One region of the Streptomyces sp. NPDC006259 genome, then DNA from elsewhere that is predicted to be linked to it. Evidence: predicted binding sites of a transcription regulator. Region 1 holds the regulator's gene; the other holds the start of a gene.

Evidence for each region. Region 1 encodes HspR, which represses chaperone genes until heat shock. Its sites were predicted from a motif close to TTGAGNNNNNNNNNCTCAA; they were not measured.
Region 2: the regulator HspR is predicted to act here: its motif matches at 9,443-9,461, upstream of lon (endopeptidase La).

Annotation. Positions count from the first base shown of each region.
Region 1 is NZ_JBIAHY010000006.1:245,350-255,945, reverse strand. Features, by position in the region: gene dnaK (molecular chaperone DnaK) at 38-1,882, shown strand; gene grpE (nucleotide exchange factor GrpE) at 1,879-2,532, shown strand; gene dnaJ (molecular chaperone DnaJ) at 2,569-3,756, shown strand; gene ACFYO5_RS25665 (heat shock protein transcriptional repressor HspR) at 3,762-4,214, shown strand; gene ACFYO5_RS25660 (substrate-binding domain-containing protein) at 4,815-5,930, shown strand; partial or broken gene ACFYO5_RS25655 (LuxR C-terminal-related transcriptional regulator) at 7,638-8,670, shown strand; gene ACFYO5_RS25650 (helix-turn-helix transcriptional regulator) at 8,633-9,625, opposite strand; gene ACFYO5_RS25645 (helix-turn-helix transcriptional regulator) at 9,631-10,596, opposite strand, start outside.
Region 2 is NZ_JBIAHY010000004.1:751,311-761,906, forward strand. Features, by position in the region: gene ACFYO5_RS20005 (DUF4097 domain-containing protein) at 1-386, opposite strand, end outside; gene ACFYO5_RS20010 (DUF6104 family protein) at 618-797, opposite strand; gene ACFYO5_RS20015 (multifunctional oxoglutarate decarboxylase/oxoglutarate dehydrogenase thiamine pyrophosphate-binding subunit/dihydrolipoyllysine-residue succinyltransferase subunit) at 882-4,682, opposite strand; gene ACFYO5_RS20020 (ATP-binding protein) at 4,984-6,087, opposite strand; gene ACFYO5_RS20025 (response regulator transcription factor) at 6,084-6,824, opposite strand; gene ACFYO5_RS20030 (spermidine synthase) at 6,947-7,624, opposite strand; gene ACFYO5_RS20035 (rhomboid-like protein) at 7,835-8,674, shown strand; gene ACFYO5_RS20040 (GNAT family N-acetyltransferase) at 8,652-9,308, opposite strand; gene lon (endopeptidase La) at 9,484-10,596, shown strand, end outside.

The DNA.
Region 1 (10,596 bases):
AGCCTGTTCCACTCAAGTCAGCTGGAGGAGAATCACCATGGCACGTGCGGTCGGCATCGACCTGGGCACAACCAACTCCGTCGTCAGCGTTCTGGAGGGCGGCGAGCCCACCGTCATCACCAACGCCGAGGGTGCCAGGACCACGCCGTCCGTCGTCGCCTTCGCCAAGAACGGCGAGGTGCTGGTCGGCGAGGTGGCCAAGCGCCAGGCGGTCACGAACGTGGACCGGACCATCCGCTCGGTGAAGCGCCACATGGGCACCGACTGGAAGATCCAGCTCGACGGCAAGGACTTCAACCCGCAGCAGATCTCCGCGTTCATCCTGCAGAAGCTGAAGCGGGACGCCGAGGCCTACCTGGGCGAGAAGGTGGCCGACGCGGTCATCACCGTCCCGGCGTACTTCAACGACTCCGAGCGCCAGGCGACGAAGGAAGCCGGTGAGATCGCCGGTCTCAACGTCCTTCGCATCGTCAACGAGCCCACCGCGGCCGCGCTCGCCTACGGCCTCGACAAGGACGACCAGACGATCCTCGTCTTCGACCTCGGTGGCGGCACCTTCGACGTGTCCCTCCTGGAGATCGGTGACGGCGTCGTCGAGGTGAAGGCCACCAACGGTGACAACCACCTCGGTGGTGACGACTGGGACCAGCGCGTCGTCGACTACCTGGTGCAGCAGTTCAAGTCCGGTCACGGCGTGGACCTCGCCAAGGACAAGATGGCCCTCCAGCGCCTCCGTGAGGCCGCCGAGAAGGCCAAGATCGAGCTGTCCTCGTCCACCGAGACCTCGATCAACCTGCCCTACATCACGGCGTCCGCCGAAGGCCCGCTGCACCTGGACGAGAAGCTCACGCGCGCCCAGTTCCAGCAGCTGACCGCGGACCTGCTGGAGCGCTGCAAGACGCCGTTCCACAACGTCATCAAGGACGCCGGCATCAACCTCTCCGAGATCGACCACGTCGTTCTCGTCGGCGGCTCCACCCGTATGCCCGCCGTGGCCGAGCTGGTCAAGGAGCTGACCGGCGGCCAGGACGCCAACAAGGGTGTGAACCCGGACGAGGTCGTCGCCATCGGCGCCGCCCTCCAGGCCGGTGTCCTCAAGGGTGAGGTCAAGGACGTCCTGCTCCTCGACGTGACCCCGCTGTCCCTCGGCATCGAGACCAAGGGAGGGATCATGACCAAGCTCATCGAGCGCAACACCACGATCCCGACCAAGCGGTCCGAGATCTTCACGACGGCCGAGGACAACCAGCCGTCCGTGCAGATCCAGGTCTACCAGGGCGAGCGCGAGATCGCGGCGTACAACAAGAAGCTCGGGATGTTCGAGCTGACCGGTCTGCCGCCGGCCCCGCGCGGCGTGCCGCAGATCGAGGTCGCCTTCGACATCGACGCCAACGGCATCATGCACGTGACCGCGAAGGACCTCGGCACGGGCAAGGAGCAGAAGATGACCGTCACCGGTGGCTCCTCGCTGCCGAAGGACGAGGTCGACCGCATGCGCCAGGAGGCCGAGCAGTACGCGGACGAGGACCACCGTCGCCGCGAGGCCGCCGAGGCCCGCAACCAGGGCGAGCAGCTCGTCTACCAGACGGAGAAGTTCCTCAAGGACAACGAGGACAAGGTCCCGGGCGAGATCAAGACCGAGGTCGAGAGCGCGATCGGCGAGCTGAAGGAAGCTCTCAAGGGCGAGGACACCGCCGAGATCCGTACCGCCACCGAGAAGGTCGCGGCCGTCTCCCAGAAGCTCGGCCAGGCCATGTACGCCGACGCCCAGGCCGGTCAGGCCGCCGGCGGCGAGGCTCCGGGCGAGGGCGCCAAGGCCGCCGACGACGACGTGGTGGACGCCGAGATCGTGGACGACGAGCGCAAGGACGGTGCCGCGTGACGGAGGAGACCCCGGGCTTCGAGGAGAAGCCCGACGTCCCCTCCGGCGCCACCCCTGAAGACGCCGAGCCGAAGGCCGACTCCTCCGCCGCGGCGGAAGAGGCGGCCCCGGCAGGGGACGCGAACCAGACCGTGGCACTGGTGGCCCAGCTGGACCAGGCCCGCAAGGCGCTCGACGAGCGCACGGCGGACCTCCAGCGGCTCCAGGCCGAGTTCCAGAACTACCGTCGCCGGGTCGAGCGGGACCGGGTCGCGGTCAAGGAGATCGCCAACGCGAACCTCCTGACCGAACTCCTGCCCGTGCTCGACGACATCGGCCGCGCCCGGGAACACGGCGAACTCGTCGGCGGGTTCAAGTCCGTCGCCGAGTCCCTGGAAACCGTCGCGGCGAAGATGGGCCTCCAGCAGTTCGGCAAGGAGGGCGAGCCCTTCGACCCGACGATCCACGAGGCCCTCATGCACAGTTACGCCCCGGACGTCACCGAGACGACGTGCGTGGCTATTCTCCAGCCCGGGTACCGGATCGGCGAGCGCACCATCCGACCCGCGCGCGTGGCGGTCGCCGAGCCCCAGCCCGGCGCGCAGGCCGGCAAGGGGGACGAGGCGGAGGCCGGCGACGACAAGGAGAGCGGTGGCCCGGACGAGGGCTGAGCTTGACAGGCGGACGAGGAAGGAGGGACGTCGAGGATGAGCACCAAGGACTTCATCGAGAAGGACTACTACAAGGTTCTCGGCGTCCCCAAGGACGCCACCGAGGCCGAGATCAAGAAGGCGTACCGCAAGCTCGCCCGCGAGTTCCACCCGGACGCCAACAAGGGCAACGCCAAGGCCGAGGAGCGCTTCAAGGAGATCTCCGAGGCGAACGACGTCCTCGGCGACCCCAAGAAGCGCAAGGAGTACGACGAGGCGCGCGCCCTCTTCGGCAACGGCGGCTTCCGTCCGGGGCCGGGCGCGGGCGGCGGCTCCTTCAACTTCGACCTGGGCGACCTCTTCGGGGGAGCCCAGGGCGGCGGCCAGGGAGCCGGCGGCTTCGGCGGCGGACTCGGTGACGTCTTCGGGGGCCTGTTCAACCGCGGCGGCCCGGGCGCGGGCACGGGCACCCGTACCCAGCCCCGGCGCGGCCAGGACATCGACACCGAGGTCACCCTCACCTTCACGGAAGCCATCGAGGGTGCGACGGTTCCGCTGCGCATGTCCTCGCAGTCCCCGTGCAAGGCCTGCTCCGGCACCGGCGACAAGAACGGCACGCCGCGCGTGTGCCCGACCTGCGTCGGCACCGGCCAGGTGGCGCGGGGCTCGGGCGGCGGGTTCTCCCTGACGGACCCCTGCCCGGACTGCAAGGGGCGCGGCCTGATCGCCGAGCACCCCTGCATGGAGTGCAAGGGCAGCGGCCGTGCCAAGTCCTCCCGCACCATGCAGGTCCGCATCCCGGCGGCCGTCACCGACGGGCAGCGCATCCGGCTGCGCGGCAAGGGCGCGCCCGGTGAGCGGGGCGGCCCGGCCGGCGACCTGTACGTGCTCGTCCATGTCGACGCGCACCCGGTCTTCGGCCGCAAGGACGACAACCTCACGGTGACCGTGCCGGTGACGTTCGCGGAGGCGGCGCTCGGCGGCGAGGTCAAGGTGCCCACGCTGGGCGGCCCGTCGCTCACGCTGAAGCTGCCGCCCGGCACGCCCAACGGGCGCACCATGCGGGCGCGCGGCAAGGGCGCGGTCCGCAAGGACGGCACCCGCGGCGATCTGCTGGTCACCGTGGAGGTAAGTGTTCCGAAGGACCTCTCGGGGAAGGCTCGTGACGCACTGGAGGCGTATCGCGAGGCGACCGCGGGTGAGGACCCGCGGGCGGAGCTGTTCGAGGCAGCGAAGGGAGCTTGAGAGTGATGGACGGCCGTCGGCGCAATCCGTATGAACTGACCGAGGAGACCCCGGTCTACGTCATCTCGGTGGCGGCCCAGCTCTCCGGCCTGCACCCGCAGACACTGCGCCAGTACGACCGCCTGGGCCTGGTGTCCCCGGACCGCACTGCCGGCCGGGGCCGCCGTTACTCGGCCCGCGACATCGAACTGCTGCGCACCGTCCAGCAGTTGTCGCAGGACGAGGGCATCAACCTGGCGGGCATCAAGCGGATCATCGAGCTGGAGAACCAGGTCCTGGCCCTCCAGTCCCGCATGGCGGAACTCGAGGCGGCGCTGGACGGCGCGGCGGCGGCGATGCGGCAGCGCGAGGCCGCGGTGCACGCCTCCTACCGGCGCGATCTGGTGCCGTACCAGGAGGTCCAGCAGAGCAGCGCGCTGGTGGTGTGGCGGCCGAAGCGCCAGCAGCCGTCGGACTGACGGTTCATCAAGGTGTGCGAGGGGCCCGGAGGTTGATTCCTCCGGGCCCCTCGGCGTGCGGTACGGGTGGATCGGCCTCCCGGCGGCGCTGCCGTCCGCTCGGGACGCCCCCTGAAGGCGGTGTCCGCACGCGGGCCTCCCCGCGCGGTCCTCACGGCCGCACCTGCACGGCGCACGGGCGAGACACGGATGGCCGCCGCGCGGGGCGGACGCGGTGACACCGGTGGGGACGCCGCGGGTCGCGGCGAGGACGGCCGTCGCGAGGTGGCCGACTTCGTGCGGACTTCTGTTCGGGTGAGGGCGGCCGGGCGTCCGTTCGCTCTCGTGGAGGCGGCCGGACGCTCCGTCGCGGTCACGGCCCGTGAGGAACGAACGGGGTCGCGCGTTCGTCTGTCGGGGTGTGAACTCGCGTTGCGTGGAGGGTCCGTGAAGGCCGCCGGGAGAGGTTTCCGTCTCGTCTCCATGCGTCTTCACGTGGTGAGCGGAGCGTGATGTTGTCACTTCGTTAAGTAGTACGGCTTGACGCCGACGGTGGCCGCCGCGTTGGCTTTTGAGCCACCTGGGTCAACATGTCGCACCCATGTCCGGAACGCACCTGAAGTGAGCCCTCGAATGCGTCGTATCGCCATAGCCGTGGCTGCCTCCACGATGTCCCTCTCGCTCGCCGGATGCGGGATGCTGAGCGCGACGGAGGACAGTGGCGAAGCGACCCCGACGAAGAGCAACGACATCACCGTCGGCGTGCTGATGCCGGAGAAGACGAACACCCGGTACGAGGAGTTCGACTACCCCATCATCAAGGCGAAGGTCGCCTCCCTCACCAACAACAAGGGCAAGACCGAGTACGCCAACGCGGATGCCAAGAGCGCGACGCAGGTGACCCAGATGGAGCGGATGATCGACGAGAAGGTCGACATCATCCTGCTCGACGCCGTCGACTCGCACGCCGTCGCGGACACCGTGCAGAAGGCCAAGGACGCCGGCATCCCGGTCATCGCCTACGACCGTCTCGCCGAGGGCCCGATCGACGCGTACGTCTCCTTCGACAACGAGCTGGTCGGCGAGGTGCAGGGCCGCACCCTCGTCGAGTCGCTCGACGCGCCCAGCACCGCCGACAAGATCGTCATGATGAACGGCTCGCCCACCGACCCGAACGCCAAGCAGTTCAAGAGCGGCGCGATGTCGGAGCTGAGCGGGCGGGTGACGATCGCCGAGTCCTTCGACACCAAGGACTGGAGCCCGGAGGTCGCCCAGTCCAACATGGCCGAGGCGATCAAGAACATCGGCAAGGGCAACATCGCGGCCGTCTACTCCGCCAACGACGCCATGGCCGGCGGCATCATCAAGGCCCTGCGCGCCGCGGGCGTCGAGGACCTGCCGCCGATCACCGGCCAGGACGCCGAGCTGCCCGCGGTGCAGCGGATCCTCAGCGGCGAGCAGTACATGAGCGTGTACAAGCCCTACCCGCAGATGGCGGAGGCGGCCGCGGAGATGGCCGTCGCCAAGGTGCAGGGCCGCGACATCGAGTTCGACGCCCTGACCCGCGACAAGATCGACAGCCCCACCAACAAGGAGATCCCGGCCCAGCTGGTCACCGTGGTGGCGCTGACGAAGAAGAACATCAAGGAGACCGTCATCGCGGACGGCATCTACAAGGCGTCCGACATCTGCACGGCCAAGTACGCCGCCGCCTGCCAGGCCCTCAAGCTGAACTGACCGGCGCGAGTGGCGGCGGACGGCGGCGGACGGCGGCACCCGCCCGGTGCTCGTCGTCCGCGGCGAGCGGGGCGAGCGGGACGCCCCGGAGCACCGCCGGCGCCGCCGTGCTGCGGGAGGTCGGCGGAAGGTCGGCGGAAGGCCGTATGCCGGACCGCTCGGCCACGGCCGCCGGGGCGAAGCCGTCCGTGTGCCGTCCACGTGCCGTGGGTTCGACGGCGGAACGGGCGTACGACCTCCGCCCACGACCGGAGCAGGCGGGGCTCGCCGGCGGGCGAGCCGGACCCGGATCCGGATCCGGATCCGCGGGGCGTTGGTGCCCGTGCGGCGACTCCACCGGAACGTCGGCGTCACACCCTCGTCGCCGAGGAGTCCCACCACATCATTCGGCCACGACCGCGTCGGCCGGAACGAGCCCTCGGCCTCAGCGCCCCTGAGGGGCTCCTGTGCGGCGTTCGCGCCACCGGATGGACTCCACCGTCGCCTCCGGCGGGCCGCCCGTCACACCCCCGGTGAGCGCCCTTGTGGGGGCAGCGCCACAGGTCCCCCGGCCGAATTCCCCGGCCGAGCCCCCTGACGCGGGACCCGTCGGTGCGGGTGCGGGTGGGGTGGACCGGTGGGGGCGGGGTCCACCGGCGACCGCGCCGCGGGTGTCGCTCGCACTGCCCGTGCTGCCGGTGGCGGCGTCCACGCGCGCTTGCCGCCGTGCCTTCCTGCCGCCGCTGCCCCGTACGCCGTGCCGCGCGCGTGGCGTCCGCGCCGCCATGCCGCCCGTGCTCGGGTCGCCGGTGCCGCGCCCTGGGCCGTCCGTTGGGCCTGCGCCCCGTCCCGCGCCCCCGATTTCGCGCTGTCGGTGCCGTCTGCCGCCTGTGCCGTCTGCCGCCTGCCGTCTGCCGTCTGCCGTCTGCCGTCTGCCGCCTGTGCCGCCTGTGCCGCCTGCGCGGCCGGTTGTCGGTGCCGCGCCCACGCGCGTGGGCCGCCGTGCCTCTCGTGTCGCCCGTGCCTGGTATGCCGTGCCGCGCGCGTGGCGTCCGCGCCGCCATGCCGCCCGTGCTCGGGTCGCCGGTGCCGCGCCCTGGGCCGTCCGTTCGGCCTGTGCCCCGTCCCGCCCCCGACTGCGTGCTGTCGGCGCCGTGTCCCGCCCGTTGCTCCAGGGCTTCCGGCCCTCCCCGCCCCCCGCCACTCAAGCCGCCAGATATGTCCGCGCTGCCGGTCGCCGTTACCGTCTCGCCGCTTGTGCCGCCCGTGCTCTCCCTTCCCGCTCCCACGCGGTCCTGGCCCCACCTGGCCACCCGGCCCTCTCCTCGCCCGCATCGACCGGTCCGCGTACCAGGCCTGCCCGCCCACCCCGCCCGCCATTGAGAGGGCGTCAGAACCCCGACACCCTGCGGCGGTCGCTCGGCCGGTCGGCGCGGTGGCGGCCGTCGGCCGTGGGCCACGCGCGGGTGCGGCGGTCGTGCGGCGGGCTCCGGGATCGCGCGGGCGTACAGGTCGCGAGGGCCTGGACGGATTGCCGGGCGCGTGCGGGAGCATCAGCTTGTTGCAAGGGGGAGGGGCGGAGGCCGGGAGGAACCAGCGCAGATGGGCGGAAATCCAGGAGGTCGGCGGGAGGAGCCGTGTTGCGGAGCCGGACCGGGGCCGCGCATAGTTGCGCTGCGGAAAACGGGGAAGACATGCGACACGCGGACAGCGGGGGTGGGATGGGCGATGGCCGGGCACGGGGCGGAGGAGCATCCTCACGGTGCTGACCGACTGTGCGAGGCCGGGGACCGCGTGTACTCCCGGGCCGTACGGCGGGGCCGGGTGCCGCGCCGGGACGCCGAGCCGGTCCCCTGCCTGCTGGACCTCGCCCTGCTGCACCCCGACCCCGACGACATGGACTGGCTGGTCCCGACCTCCCCGCAGGAGGTCATGACCCGGCTGTTGCGCGGACTCCACGACGAGGTGAGCGCCAGCCGGCGGCGGATGGGCTCGGCGGTCGCCGCCTTCGAGTGGTACGCCGGACTCGGCGGGAGCACGCCGGGCACACCGGCCGGGGAGGGAGCGGCGATCCGCGTCCTGGACGGGGCCTCGCGCATCCAGGCGGCCCTGGACGAGGCCACCGAGGTGTGCACGACCGAGGTGCTGACGGTGCAGCCCGGCGGGATCCGGCGCGAGCACGAACTGTCCGAGGGACTGCACCGGGCGCTCGCGCTGCGCGGGCGGGGCGTGCGGATGCGGGATCTCTACAACCACGTGGCCCGGCACGGGCAGGGCCTGCTGAACTACCTGGAGCTGCTGGGCGACGCGGTCGAGGCCCGCACGCTCGACGAGGTCATCGACCGGCTGATCCTCTTCGACCGCACGGTCGCCTTCATCCCGGCCAACGCCGACCGCACGATGGCGCTGGAACTGCGCCACCCGGCCCTGGTCGCCTACCTGGGCACCGTCTTCGACCGGCTCTGGCGGCTGGCGGTCCCGCTCACCGCGGCGCTGCCCGACACCCGTGTCGAGGGCGTCTCCCACCGCGAGCAGTCCATCGCGGCGCTGCTCGCCGAGGGGCACCAGGACGCGGTGATAGCCGAACGCCTGGGCATCAGCGTGCGTACCTGCCGCGCGCACATCGCCCGCCTCTCGGAGACGCTCGGGGCGGCCAGCCGTACCCAACTCGGCGTGCGGATCGCACAGGTGGGCCTGGACGTGCCGCTCGGCGCGGACTCCGCTCAGCCCTCCGGGTCGAGGATCCCCGAGCGCCCGATGAGGTAGCCGAGCTGTGCGCGGCTCTCGCTGCCGAGGGTGGCGGCGAGTTTGGCGATGTGCACCCGGGCCGTACGGACGTTCATGCCGAGGCGGTCGGCTATGACGGCGTCGGTGTGGCCCTCCACGAGGAGCGCGGCGATGGCGCGCTGGCGGGGGGTGACGCCGTTGAGGGTGGGCTGGGTGACCGTCTCGGGATACATGGGGGTGGCCAGGCGCCAGAGGCGGTCGAAGACCGTGACCATGAAGGAGATCAGCGAGGGGTGGCGGATCTCGAGCGCGAGGCTGCGGTCGGCGTTGGCGGGGATGAACGCCACCGTCCGGTCGACCACCAGGAGACGGTCGGTGATCTCGTCCAGGGTGCGGGCCTGCGCGTCGCCGCGGAGCTGTTCGTAGCGGGACAGCACGAGGGGCCGGTAGCGCTGTGTGTGCTGGTACAGGGTGCGGATACGGCCGCCCCGGTCCAGGAGCGCCTGGTCGCGCCGCATGGCGACGGCCTGGGCCGCCTCGCCGCGCGCGCCCGCGTGGTGGCTGTTGGGCTGGATGCAGAGGACTTCGAGGGCGGCTTCGCCCATGGCGTCGGTGATGGCCTGGTTGATCTGCTCGGTGCCGCTCAGGATGCGCAGGGACGACGCCTCCGTGTCCGCGGTGCTGCGCCCGTCGATCCGTATCAGCGGCTCGAACGACTCCAGCAGCAGGGTCTCGCGCCGGCGTTCGTCGGCGATGCGCGCCGCCGAGGTGCGCAGCAGGCGGTGCAGCGCGGTCGCCGGGGCGACCGGCCTCAGGAGGCAGGGCTCACCGGGGTCCGGGTGCAGGAGACCGAAGCCGAGCAGGCAGGGGGCCTCCTCCTCGGCGTCCTTCCCGGTGACCTGCCCGTCCCGCAGCGCCCGGGCGTACAGATCCAGGGCGGCGTCGCACAGCTCCTCCACGCCGTGCTCCGGGTGCGGCGGCGTGTTCACCGGGTTCACGGCGTGGTGTCCTCCTGTTTGAGGATCCCGGACTGCGCGAGGAGGAAACCGAGCTGGGCGCGGCTGCCGCTGCCCAACGTCGAGGCGAGTTTGGCGATATGCGCCCGGCAGGTGCGGACGTTCATGCCGAGCCGGCGGGCGATGGCCTCGTCGACATGGCCCTCGACCAGGAGCTTGGCGATGGAGTGCTGGATGTCGGTGATGCCGTCCGGCGCGGGTTCGTACGGGGCGCCGGCGCTCAGGGGGACGGCGCGGCTCCACATGAACTCGAACACTTTGATCAGGTAGCGGACGAGGCCGGGGTGGCGCAGTTCGAGCGCGACCTGCCGGTCGTCCCGGGTGGGGATGAAGGCCACGGTCTCGTCGCAGATGATGAGGCGCTCGACGAGTTCGTCGATGGTGCGGTACTCCACCTTGCCGTCGGTGAACTGGGCCACGTAGGCCAGCGTCTCCGGGCTGTGCCGGGCCGTGTGCTGGTACAGGGTACGGATGCGCACGCCGCGGTCGGTCAGGGGTTTGTCCCGGTCGAGGGCCTGTTCGAGGGTGTGTTCCAGCCGTCGTTGGCCGGGCTGGACGGTGAGCATCTCCGACTGGCACTGTGCGGTGGCGAGGTCGAGGGCCGCGTTGATCCGGTCGAAGCCCTCCAGGACCGTGATGGAGTGGGTGGAGGCCGTCGACTGCGCGCTCAGCGCCATGAAGGGTTCGAAGGCGTCGGCGATCTCGATCGACATCCGCCGGTGTGCGCTGATCTCGCGTTCGATGGGGTTCAGGCGCTGTGCCAGGGCCACCGCCGGCGGTACGGGACGCAGCCAGTCGGCGTCGTCGGGGTCCGGGTGCAGGAGGGCGAATTCCATCAGGCACGGAGCGGGTTCCACGTCCACGCGCGCGATGCGACCGGCGCGGAGGGCATGCGCGTACAGCCGGGCGCCGACCTCACACAATTCGGTCACCGCATGGGGATG
Region 2 (10,596 bases), on a different contig from region 1:
CCCACGAGGGTCGTGTCGCCGGAGACGCCCTTCACCTCGGCGCGCCCGTCGATGCCGGAGACCACCGCTCCGGCGCTCACCACGCCCACCTCCACACGGGTGCCGGCGGGAACGGCGACCGAGACCACGGCGCTGCGCCGCCAGCCCTTGCGGTCGAGCCACTTGAGGAAGCCCTTCCAGGGCAGGTCCTCGTACGCCACCGTCAGCGCTCCGTCCCGGTGGGTGATGACGAGAGGGGGGCCCTCGATCCGGGAGACCTCCAGGCGGGCGGAACCCTCGTCGGTGCCCACCACGTTGACCGTCCCGTCGACGATGCGGACGTGCAGCTCGCTGACCGGCTCGTCGAAGGAGAGTTTCCTCGGCTCGGCGACGGACCACTCGGACATGGAAATGACCTCCTCGACGACACGACACGCAATATCGCGTCTTACGTGATTCACGATATATCGCGGGCGTCGAAAGTCAAGCACTCCTTCCGGTGACCGGTGACCGGCCGCCCCTCCGCCGTCGGAGCACGGAAAAGGGGCGCCTCGTGGGCGCCCCCCAGCACGCGAACGGCGTGACGTCGGTGAACCTGCTCGGACCCGCTCGGACCTGCTCGCTACGGGACCTGCTCGTTACTCGTCGTCCTCGTCGTCCAGCCGGGCGAGCCACGTCGCCAGCCGCTCCACCGGGACCTCGAAGTCCGGGTTCAGGTCGACGAAGGTCCGCAGCTGCTCGGCGAGCCACTCGAAGGTGACCTCCTCCGCGCCGCGCCTCTTCTCCAGCTCTTCGATGCCACGGTCCGTGAAGTACATGGGTCAAGGATAGGTGGGCGCAAGCGGCCGGGCCGCACCCCGTGGAAGGGGTGCGGCCCGGCCGCTCGCGATCGTCGAGGACGCCTACGCCTCGAACACCTCACGCACCAGCTGCTCCTGCTCGGCCTGGTGGCGCTTGGCCGAGCCGACCGCCGGGGACGAGCCGTGCGGCCGCGAGATGCGGCGCAGGCGCTCGCCGTGCGGCACGTCCGCGCCGACGGCCAGGTCCAGGTGGTCGATCAGGTTCAGGGCGATGAACGGCCAGGCACCCTGGTTGGCCGGCTCCTCCTGGGTCCACAGGTACTTCTCGGCGTTCGGGTACTTGGCGATCTCCGCCTGGAGCTCGGCACCCGGCAGCGGGTACAGGCGCTCGATGCGGATGATGGCCGTGTCCGTGGTGCCGCGCTTCTGACGCTCGGACTCCAGGTCGTAGTAGACCTTGCCGGCGCAGAAGACGACCTTCTTGACGGCGGCCGGGTCGACCGACGCGTCGCCGATGACCGGGCGGAACTGGCCCGTCGTGAACTCCTCCGCCTTCGACGCGGCGGCCTTGAGGCGCAGCATCGACTTCGGGGTGAAGACGACCAGCGGCTTGTGGTGCGGGTTGTGCACCTGCCACCGCAGGAGGTGGAAGTAGTTCGACGGCAGGGTCGGCATCGCGACCGTCATGTTGTTCTGGGCGCACATCTGGAGGAAGCGCTCCGGGCGGGCGGACGAGTGGTCCGGGCCCTGGCCCTCGTAGCCGTGCGGGAGGAGCAGGGTGACGCCCGAGGTCTGGGCCCACTTCTGCTCGGCCGACGAGATGAACTCGTCCACGACCGTCTGGGCGCCGTTGACGAAGTCGCCGAACTGCGCCTCCCACAGCACGAGCGCGTCGGGGCGGGCCAGCGAGTAGCCGTACTCGAAGCCCATCGCCGCGTACTCGGACAGGAGCGAGTTGTAGACGTTCAGGCGCGCCTGCTCGTCCGAGAGGTACATCAGCGGCGTGAACTCCTCGCCGGTCTCCCGGTCGATGATCACGGCGTGCCGCTGGCCGAACGTACCGCGCTGGGAGTCCTGGCCGGCCAGGCGGACCGGGACGCCCTCCAGGAGGAGGGAGCCGACGGCCAGCGTCTCGCCCATGCCCCAGTCGATCGTGCCGTCCTCGACCATCGCGGCCCGGCGCTGGAGCTGCGGCAGCAGGCGCGGGTGGGCGGTGATGTGGTCGGGGATGTTGACCTGGGACTCGGCGATGCGCTTGACGACCTCCGCCGAGATCGCGGTGTCGACCGCGACCGGGAAGCCGTCCTGCGGGTCGGGGGAGCTGCCGGGGGCGGGCTGCGCGGTGGCCTCGCGGACCTCCGTGAAGACCTTCTCCAGCTGGCCCTGGTAGTCCTGGAGCGCCTGCTCGGCCTCTTCCAGGGTGATGTCGCCGCGACCGATGAGGGACTCGGTGTAGAGCTTGCGCACCGAGCGCTTCTTGTCGATCAGGTCGTACATCAGCGGCTGGGTGAAGGCCGGGTTGTCCGACTCGTTGTGACCGCGGCGGCGGTAGCAGATGAGGTCGATCACCACGTCCTTGTTGAACGCCTGGCGGAACTCGAAGGCGAGCCGCGCGACGCGGACCACGGCCTCCGGGTCGTCGCCGTTCACGTGGAAGATCGGGGCCTCGATCATGCGGGCCACGTCCGTCGCGTACATGGACGAACGCGAGGACTCCGGGGCGGCGGTGAAGCCGACCTGGTTGTTGATGACGATGTGGACCGTGCCGCCGGTGCGGTAGCCGCGCAGCTGCGACATGTTCAGGGTCTCGGCCACCACGCCCTGGCCCGCGAAGGCCGCGTCGCCGTGCAGGGCCACCGGCAGGACGGTGAAGTCCGTGCCGCCCTTGTTGATGATGTCCTGCTTGGCGCGCGCGACGCCCTCCAGGACCGGGTCCACCGCCTCCAGGTGCGAGGGGTTGGCGACCAGCGAGACCTTGATCTGCTCGCCGTCGAGGCCGGTGAAGGTGCCCTCGGCGCCCAGGTGGTACTTCACGTCGCCGGAGCCGTGCATCGACTTCGGGTCGAGGTTGCCCTCGAACTCGCGGAAGATCTGCGCGTACGACTTGCCGACGATGTTCGCCAGCACGTTCAGCCGGCCGCGGTGGGCCATGCCGATGACGACCTCGTCCAGGCGCGACTCGGCGGCCGAGTCCAGCACCGCGTCGAGCAGCGGGATGACGGACTCGCCGCCCTCCAGCGAGAAGCGCTTCTGGCCGACGTACTTGGTCTGGAGGAAGGTCTCGAAGGCCTCGGCCGCGTTCAGGCGGCGCAGGATGCGCAGCTGCTCCTCGCGCTCCGGCTTGGTGTGCGAGCGCTCGATGCGGTCCTGGATCCACCTGCGCTGCTTGGGGTCCTGGATGTGCATGAACTCGACGCCGGTGGTGCGGCAGTACGAGTCGCGCAGCACGCCGAGGATGTCGCGCAGCTTCATCAGGGACTTGCCCGCGAAGCCGCCGACGGCGAACTCGCGCTCCAGGTCCCACAGGGTGAGCCCGTGCTCGGTGATGTCGAGGTCGGGGTGCTTGCGCTGGCGGTACTCCAGCGGGTCGGTGTCGGCCATGACGTGGCCGCGGACCCGGTAGGAGTGGATCAGCTCGAAGACGCGGGCGGCCTTGGTGACGTCGTCGTCGTGGCTGGCGTCGATGTCCTTGAGCCAGCGGACCGGCTCGTAGGGGATGCGCAGCGCCTCGAAGATGTCGTCGTAGAAGCCCTGCTCGCCGAGGAGGAGGTTGGCGACGATCCGCAGGAACTCGCCGGACGCGGCGCCCTGGATGACCCGGTGGTCGTAGGTCGACGTGAGCGTCATGACCTTCGAGATGCCGAGCTTGTTCAGGGTGTCCTGGCTGGTGCCCTGGAACTCCGCCGGGTAGTCCATCGAGCCGACGCCCATGATGACCGACTGACCGGGCATCAGACGCGGCACGGAGTGGACGGTGCCGAGGCCGCCGGGGTTGGTCAGGGAGACCGTGACGCCGGTGAAGTCGTCCATCGTCAGCTTGCCGTCGCGGGCGCGGCGGACGATGTCCTCGTAGGCCTGCCAGAACTCGAAGAAGTTCAGCGTCTCGGCCTTCTTGATGCCGGCGACGACGAGCTGGCGGTCGCCGTTGGCCTTCACCAGGTCGATGGCCAGGCCGAAGTTGACGTGCGGCGGCTTGACGAGGGTGGGCTTCCCGTCCTTCTCCGCGTAGTGCCAGTTCATCGACGGCATGGCCTTGATGGCCTGCACCATCGCGAAGCCGATCAGGTGCGTGAAGGAGATCTTCCCGCCCCGGGCGCGCTTGAGGTGGTTGTTGATGACGATGCGGTTGTCGAACAGCAGCTTCACCGGGACCGCGCGCACGGACGTGGCCGTGGGCAGCTCCAGCGAGGCGTTCATGTTCTTGGCGACCGCGGCGGACGGGCCGCGCAGCGTCACGAACTCGGGGCCCTCGGGGGAGGCGGCGGGCTCGGCCTTGGCGGCCGGCTTCGCGGCCGGGGCCGCGGCCTTCGCGGGAGCCGGAGCCGCGGCGGCGGGCTTGGGGGCGGCCGGCGCCGGTGCGGGAGCCGGGACGGCGGGCGCGGCCTGGGCCGGAGCGGCCGGAGCAGGTGGCGCCGCCGGTGCGGCGGGAGCCGCGGGCGTGGTGGTGGTCGCTGCGGCCCCCGCGGCCGCAGTACCCGCCGGAGCCGAAGGCGCGGCAGCGCCCGGCTTGTAGTCGGCGAAGAAGTCCCACCAGGCACGGTCTACCGAGTTGGGGTCCTGGAGGTACTGCTGATAGATCTCGTCGACGAGCCACTCGTTCGGTCCGAACGCGGCCGCGGGGTTCTTGCCCGCTTGGTCTGCGTCGGTCGAGATGCTCGAGTTACTGGGGGACTGTGGCGACACGGCGGCAACCGCCCTCTTCCGCTTCACAAGGTGATGGACAGCGGGAATAAAGGCTACGCCTCCCAGCGGGTGAAGGTCAGGCCGGGCCGCCGCATCGTCGTGTAAGTCACATCGAAAGCGCTGTTTCGGGGGTGGAAATGGCGGGAAACAAACGCGGTTGCGTGGGGAAACGGGTCGTTGACGCAGGTCGCGCACGCTCAGCGTGCGGACCTGGGCCGACCTGGGTCGGCGGGCTGCCTGATCACACGTGTCCGACGGTGCGAACACCCGCGGATCTTCCGGCTCCGCTTCGAACTTTACGTCAACTTGGGACGGAAGGGTCTCCCGGAAGAGTGATAAGAATCCGGCAACCCCGCTCGGATTCAGCCACTCCGATCCGGCCGCCGTGCAGATCGACCGCCCAGCGGGCGATCGCCAGTCCCAGTCCCGTGCCGCCGTCGCTGCCCGGACCGTGCGGCCGGCGTACGGCTCCCCGGTTGAACCGCTCGAAGACGCGGTGCCACTCCGAACGCGGAATGCCGGGGCCCTCGTCCAGGACCTCCAGCTCCAGCGACTCCGGCAGCGGCCCGCGCCGCGCCTTGACCGTCACCCGTCCGTGCGGCGGGCTGTGTTTGACCGCGTTGTCTATGAGGTTCGCGACCACCTGGTGGATGCGCTCCGGGTCCGCGTGCGCGGTCAGCTCCGGCGGGGTCACGTCCAGATGCAGATGGACGTCCGTGCGCGTGTGGCTGCCGCCCGAGCCCATCGTGGCGCGCGCGGAGGCGACCATGTTGGCCTCCTTCAGCACACCGGACAGGTACGGCCACACCTCGAAGCGCCGCCTGCGCAGCGGTACGACGCCGCTGTCGAGGCGGGACAGGTCCAGCAGGGTCTCCACCAGCCGACCGAGCCGTTCGGTCTGCTTCAGCGCCGTCCGCATGGTCTCGGGGTCGGCCTCGGCAATGCCGTCGACGACGTTCTCCAGGACGGCGCGCAGACCCGCGATAGGGGTGCGCAGCTCGTGCGAGACGTTGGCCACCAGCTCCTTGCGCTGCCGGTCCTGCGCCTCCAGCTCGTCCGCCATGACATTGATCGTCTGGGCCAGGTCGCCCAGCTCGTCGCGGCGGTTCTCGCTGACCCGGCGGGTGTAGTCACCGTGCGAGATGGACCGGGCCACGGTGTTCATCTCGTCCAGCGGCGAGGTCAGCGAATGCGCCACGAACTGGGTGATCAGCAGGGTCGCGATCATCGAGAAGACCGTGATGAAGCGCAGCTCGGTCTCGGTGCGCATGGCGATCACCATCAGGCCGGTGGTGATCAGCACCGAGATGACGACCAGCGTCCCCAGCTTGGTCTTGATCGAGAACGGGCGTACGCCGCCCCAGGGCTCTCCGGGGCTTCTCGGTCCGTCCGGCCCGCGGCTCATGGCGTCGGGGTCTCCAGCGCGTAGCCCACGCCGTGCACCGTGCGGATCCGCTCGGCTCCGATCTTCCGCCGCAGCGCCTTGATGTGGCTGTCGACGGTGCGGGTGCCGGAGGCGTCCGCCCAGTCCCACACCTCCGCCAGCAACTGCTCACGGGAGAGCACCGCGCGCGGGGTGTTCGCCAGGCACACCAGCAGGTCGAACTCGGTGGGCGTGAGGTGCACGTCGTCCGAGCGCACCCGGACCCGGCGCTGCGCGTGGTCGATCTCCAGCTCGCCGAGCCGCAGTATCCCGCTGCGCGGCGTCGAGGCCGCGATCGCGGCGCGCTCCACGCGGCGCAGCAGGACGTGCACGCGCGCGGCCAGTTCCCGCATCGAGAACGGCTTGGTCATGTAGTCGTCGGCGCCCACGCCGAGTCCGACCAGCATGTCGGTCTCGTCGTCGCGCGCGGTGAGCATCAGCACCGGCACCGGGCGGGCGGCCTGCACCCGACGGCAGACCTCCAGGCCGTCGAAGCCGGGCAGCATGATGTCGAGGATCAGCAGATCGGGCTGCCAGGCCTCCGCGGTGTCGACGGCCGCCGGGCCGTCACCCGCCGTTTGCACGAGGAATCCCTCGGCGCGCAGGCGGGCCGCGATGGCGTCGACGATCGTGGGGTCGTCCTCGACCACCAGCACCCGGCGCTGTGCACCGGGTGTCGCCGTCGCCGTGCCGTTGTGTGCGGTGTGTGTCTGCTCCATCGCCCGCCCCTGAGTGTGCTTTCCGGAACCAGTGGGGTGGCCCCTGTTCTGCGCATGACTGCGGTTGACGCCTTAATCATCGGCGCCAGGGCAGCAGCGTACGGGCAGTCACCACGGCTTTGCTATCCAGGTCGGACGGCGAGATGCACGACGTCCGGCACGCCTCGGGCAACCGGGATCTCTTCGGTACGCACCTGCTGGAACCCGGCATTCCCCAAGGTTCCCTCGAATTTGGGAGACGGCTGGGCGGACCATACCGCCAGTACCCCACCGGGCCTCAACACCCTTGCGCAGCTTGCGAGTCCGGTCCGCGAATAGAGGCTGTCGTTGCCCTCCGTGACGGTCCAGGCGGGCCCGTTGTCGATGTCCAGGCACAGCGCGTCGAACGTGTCGGATGTCTCATTGACGTAGTCGACCAGATCCGCTTCCACGATCGCGGTGCGGGGATCGGCGATCGCGGCGCGGGAAACGGCGGCCAGCGGGCCGTCGAGATGCCAGTCGATGACGGCCCGTTCGCGCTCGACGACGGTGATGCGGCCCCAGCGTGGGTCGGCGGCGGCGTGCGCCAGCGAGAACCCGACGCCCAGGCCGCCGATCAGCACCTCCGGCGCGGGGCGGCCGTCCAGCGCGCCGAGCGCGGCGTCCACCAGCAGGCGTTCCGAGCGGCCGTCGGAGGTGTCCATCAGGAAGCAGCCGTTGGCGATGATCTGGAGCAACTCCCCGTGCCGGCGCAGGACCACCTCGCCGTAGGGGCCCTCACGACGGTCCAGGACCTCGGGGGTGTCGTAGGAGACGCGCATCGGACCATTTTGGCACCGGCCCCGACCGTTCGTTGAGGAATATCGGTGGTGGGGAGTTCGAACGGGGGCGATCGGGGTAGGCGCGGCTGACGCCCAGCGGTACTGCCGGCGTCTGAGAGGTTGCTGTGAATCGGCTGTCGCGTGGCGTCGGTCACAGACAGGGGCGTCGCAGGGGCGAAGGGTGGAGCGAAACGGAAGGAGCGCCGCACGGTGGAACGCACGCTGACCGGTACGGCGGCATCCGGCCCGACCGGCTCGCCCCCGCCCGAGGCCCACGGCCTCCTGGACGGCGTCCCCCGCCAGCGCGGCCCCGCCCCCGACCCGGGCGGCCCGGCCGCACCCGAGCCCCACAGCCCGCCGCGCGACCGGCCCCGCCCGCGCCCGTGGCACCTGCTGCCCACGCCCACCGGCACCCCCTTCACCTTCTTCTACGCCGCCGTCCTCGCCGTCACCTCCTACGTCACCGCGCACGCGGGCACGGCCGTCGTGCAGCTCCTGCACGAGAACTCCAGCACCGACGTCGCCCATCTGCTGCGCGCCCCGGTGCCGGTGATGGCGGCCAGCGCGCTGTGGGTGGCCGGCGGGATCACGTCGCCGTTCGTGCTCGGCTTCCTGCTGGTCCTCACCGCGCTGGAGCGGCGCGTCGGCGGGGCCCGCACGGCGGGTGTCTTCGTCCTCGGGCACGTGCTGGCGACCCTGGGAACCGAGGTCCCCGTCGGTCTGGCCGTCCTCGTGGGCCATCTCCCGGACAGCTCGCTGCACCGCCTCGACTACGGCATCAGCTTCGGCGTCGCGGCGAGCGTCGGTGCCCTGGCCGGCCTGCTGACGCCCTGGTTGCGCTGGCCGGTGCTCGCGGTGTTCGGCGGAATGCTCCTCCACGACCTGCTCGCCCTCACGGATCCCTTGAGCAACTGGGGCCACCTGATGGCTCTGGCGGTCGGCGTCGCGACCTGGCCGTGGGTACGGCGCCGGGGGAGCGTCGGTGTGCGCGAGCGGGTGCCGCACCCCCGCGAGCGGTCCGGCGCGGTCAGCGCCTCTCGTCTCCCGTGAACCTCGCGCTGGTCAGCGGCGCCGTCACGGTCCACCCCAGTGACGCGTACAGGGCCCGGCCCTGCGGGGTTCCCGCCAGGACGCCCGTCTCCGCGCCCTCCGCGGCCGCGGTCTCCGCGAGGACGCGCACGACCAGGCCGCCCAGGCCGCGGCGCCGGTGCTCGGGCGCGGTCTCGATCTGGTCGACCACGGCGGTCGCCCCGGTCGGCGCGACCTGGCCGCGGGCCGCGAAGGAGCCGTCGGGTGCGGTGACCAGGACGCGGGTGACGCCACCGCGCGTCCAGCGGCGCAGGCCGTAGCCGTCGGGCACGCGCGTGTGCCCCTTCCCGGTCGGCAGCGGCACCGTCATGAGCCAGCCAGGCTCGGGGTCCACCCACCAGCCCTCCCCGAGCCAGTCCCCGACCAGCGCCGGGCTCTGGAAGACCTTGAGCCACACGCCGGTTCCCCGCACACCGTCCACGACCTCGCGCACGGTCCGCTCCTCGACGGCGTCGCCGACCGCCGAGAGCACGTGCCGCGACACGTGGGCGGGGTGCCCCACGTCCACGGTGAACCCCCAGGGCTCCGGTACCGGCGGGGCCGCCCCGCGGGACACGACCCAGCCGTCCACCCATGCCCTCACGACGCCGTCCACGAACTCCCCCGTAATGGTCCCTGACAGGCTGTGGCTATTACGACGACTTTACGCGGTCGCAGCTGGGCGGCGGCAGGCGTGATCGCTGACAGCGAACGGCGGGCGGGGCGGGAACAATCGGAGGCTCACGTGCATTGAGTCGGCATAACTCAACTTGACTGCCTAAGGGGAGATCATGGCTGCTGAGTCCGCGGCGTTCACACCGCTCACCCTGCCCGTGCTGCCGCTCGACGACGAGGTCGTGCTGCCCGGGATGGTGGTTCCGCTCGACCTCAACGACAACGACGTACGCGCCGCGGTCGAGGCCGCCCAGGCCGCCGCCCGGTCCGAGCCCGGCAAGCCCCGGGTCCTCCTGGTGCCGCGCATCGACGGGTCGTACGCGAGCACCGGCGTGCTGGGCACGGTCGAGCAGGTCGGCCGGCTGGCCGACGGCGACCCCGGTGCCCTGATCCGCGGCCGCGGCCGCGTGAAGATCGGCGCCGGCACCACCGGCCCCGGCGCGGCGCTGTGGGTCGAGGGGACCGGGATCGACGAGAGCGTCCCCGACCCCCTGCCCGGCCACGTCACCGAACTGGTCAAGGAGTACAAGGCGCTCGCCACCGCCTGGCTGCGCAAGCGCGGCGCCTGGCAGGTCGTCGACCGGGTCCAGGCCATCGAGGACGTCTCCGCCCTCGCCGACAACTCCGGCTACTCACCCTTCCTGACCACAGAGCAGAAGGTGGAACTGCTGGAGACCGCCGACCCGGTCGCCCGGCTCAAGGCCGCCACCCGCCAGCTGCGCGACCACCTCGCCGAACAGGACGTCGCCGAGACCATCGCCAAGGACGTCCAGGAAGGCGTCGACAAGCAGCAGCGCGAGTTCCTGCTCCGCCGCCAGCTGGAGGCCGTCCGCAAGGAACTGCGCGAGCTGAACGGCGAGCAGGAGGGCGAGGAGTCCGACGACTACCGCGCGCGCGTCGAGGCCGCCGACCTGCCCGAGAAGGTCCGTGAGGCCGCCCTCAAGGAGGTCGACAAGCTGGAGCGGTCCAGCGACCAGTCCCCCGAGGGCTCCTGGATCCGCACCTGGCTGGACACCGTCCTCGAACTGCCGTGGAACGAGCGGACCGACGACGTCTACGACATCCGGGGCGCCAAGGCGGTCCTGGACGCCGAGCACGCCGGCCTGGAGGACGTGAAGGAGCGGATCACCGAGTACCTCGCGGTGCGCAAGCGCCGCAGCGACCGGGGTCTCGGCGTCGTCGGCGGGCGGCGCGGCGGCGCCGTGCTCGCGCTCGTCGGCCCGCCCGGC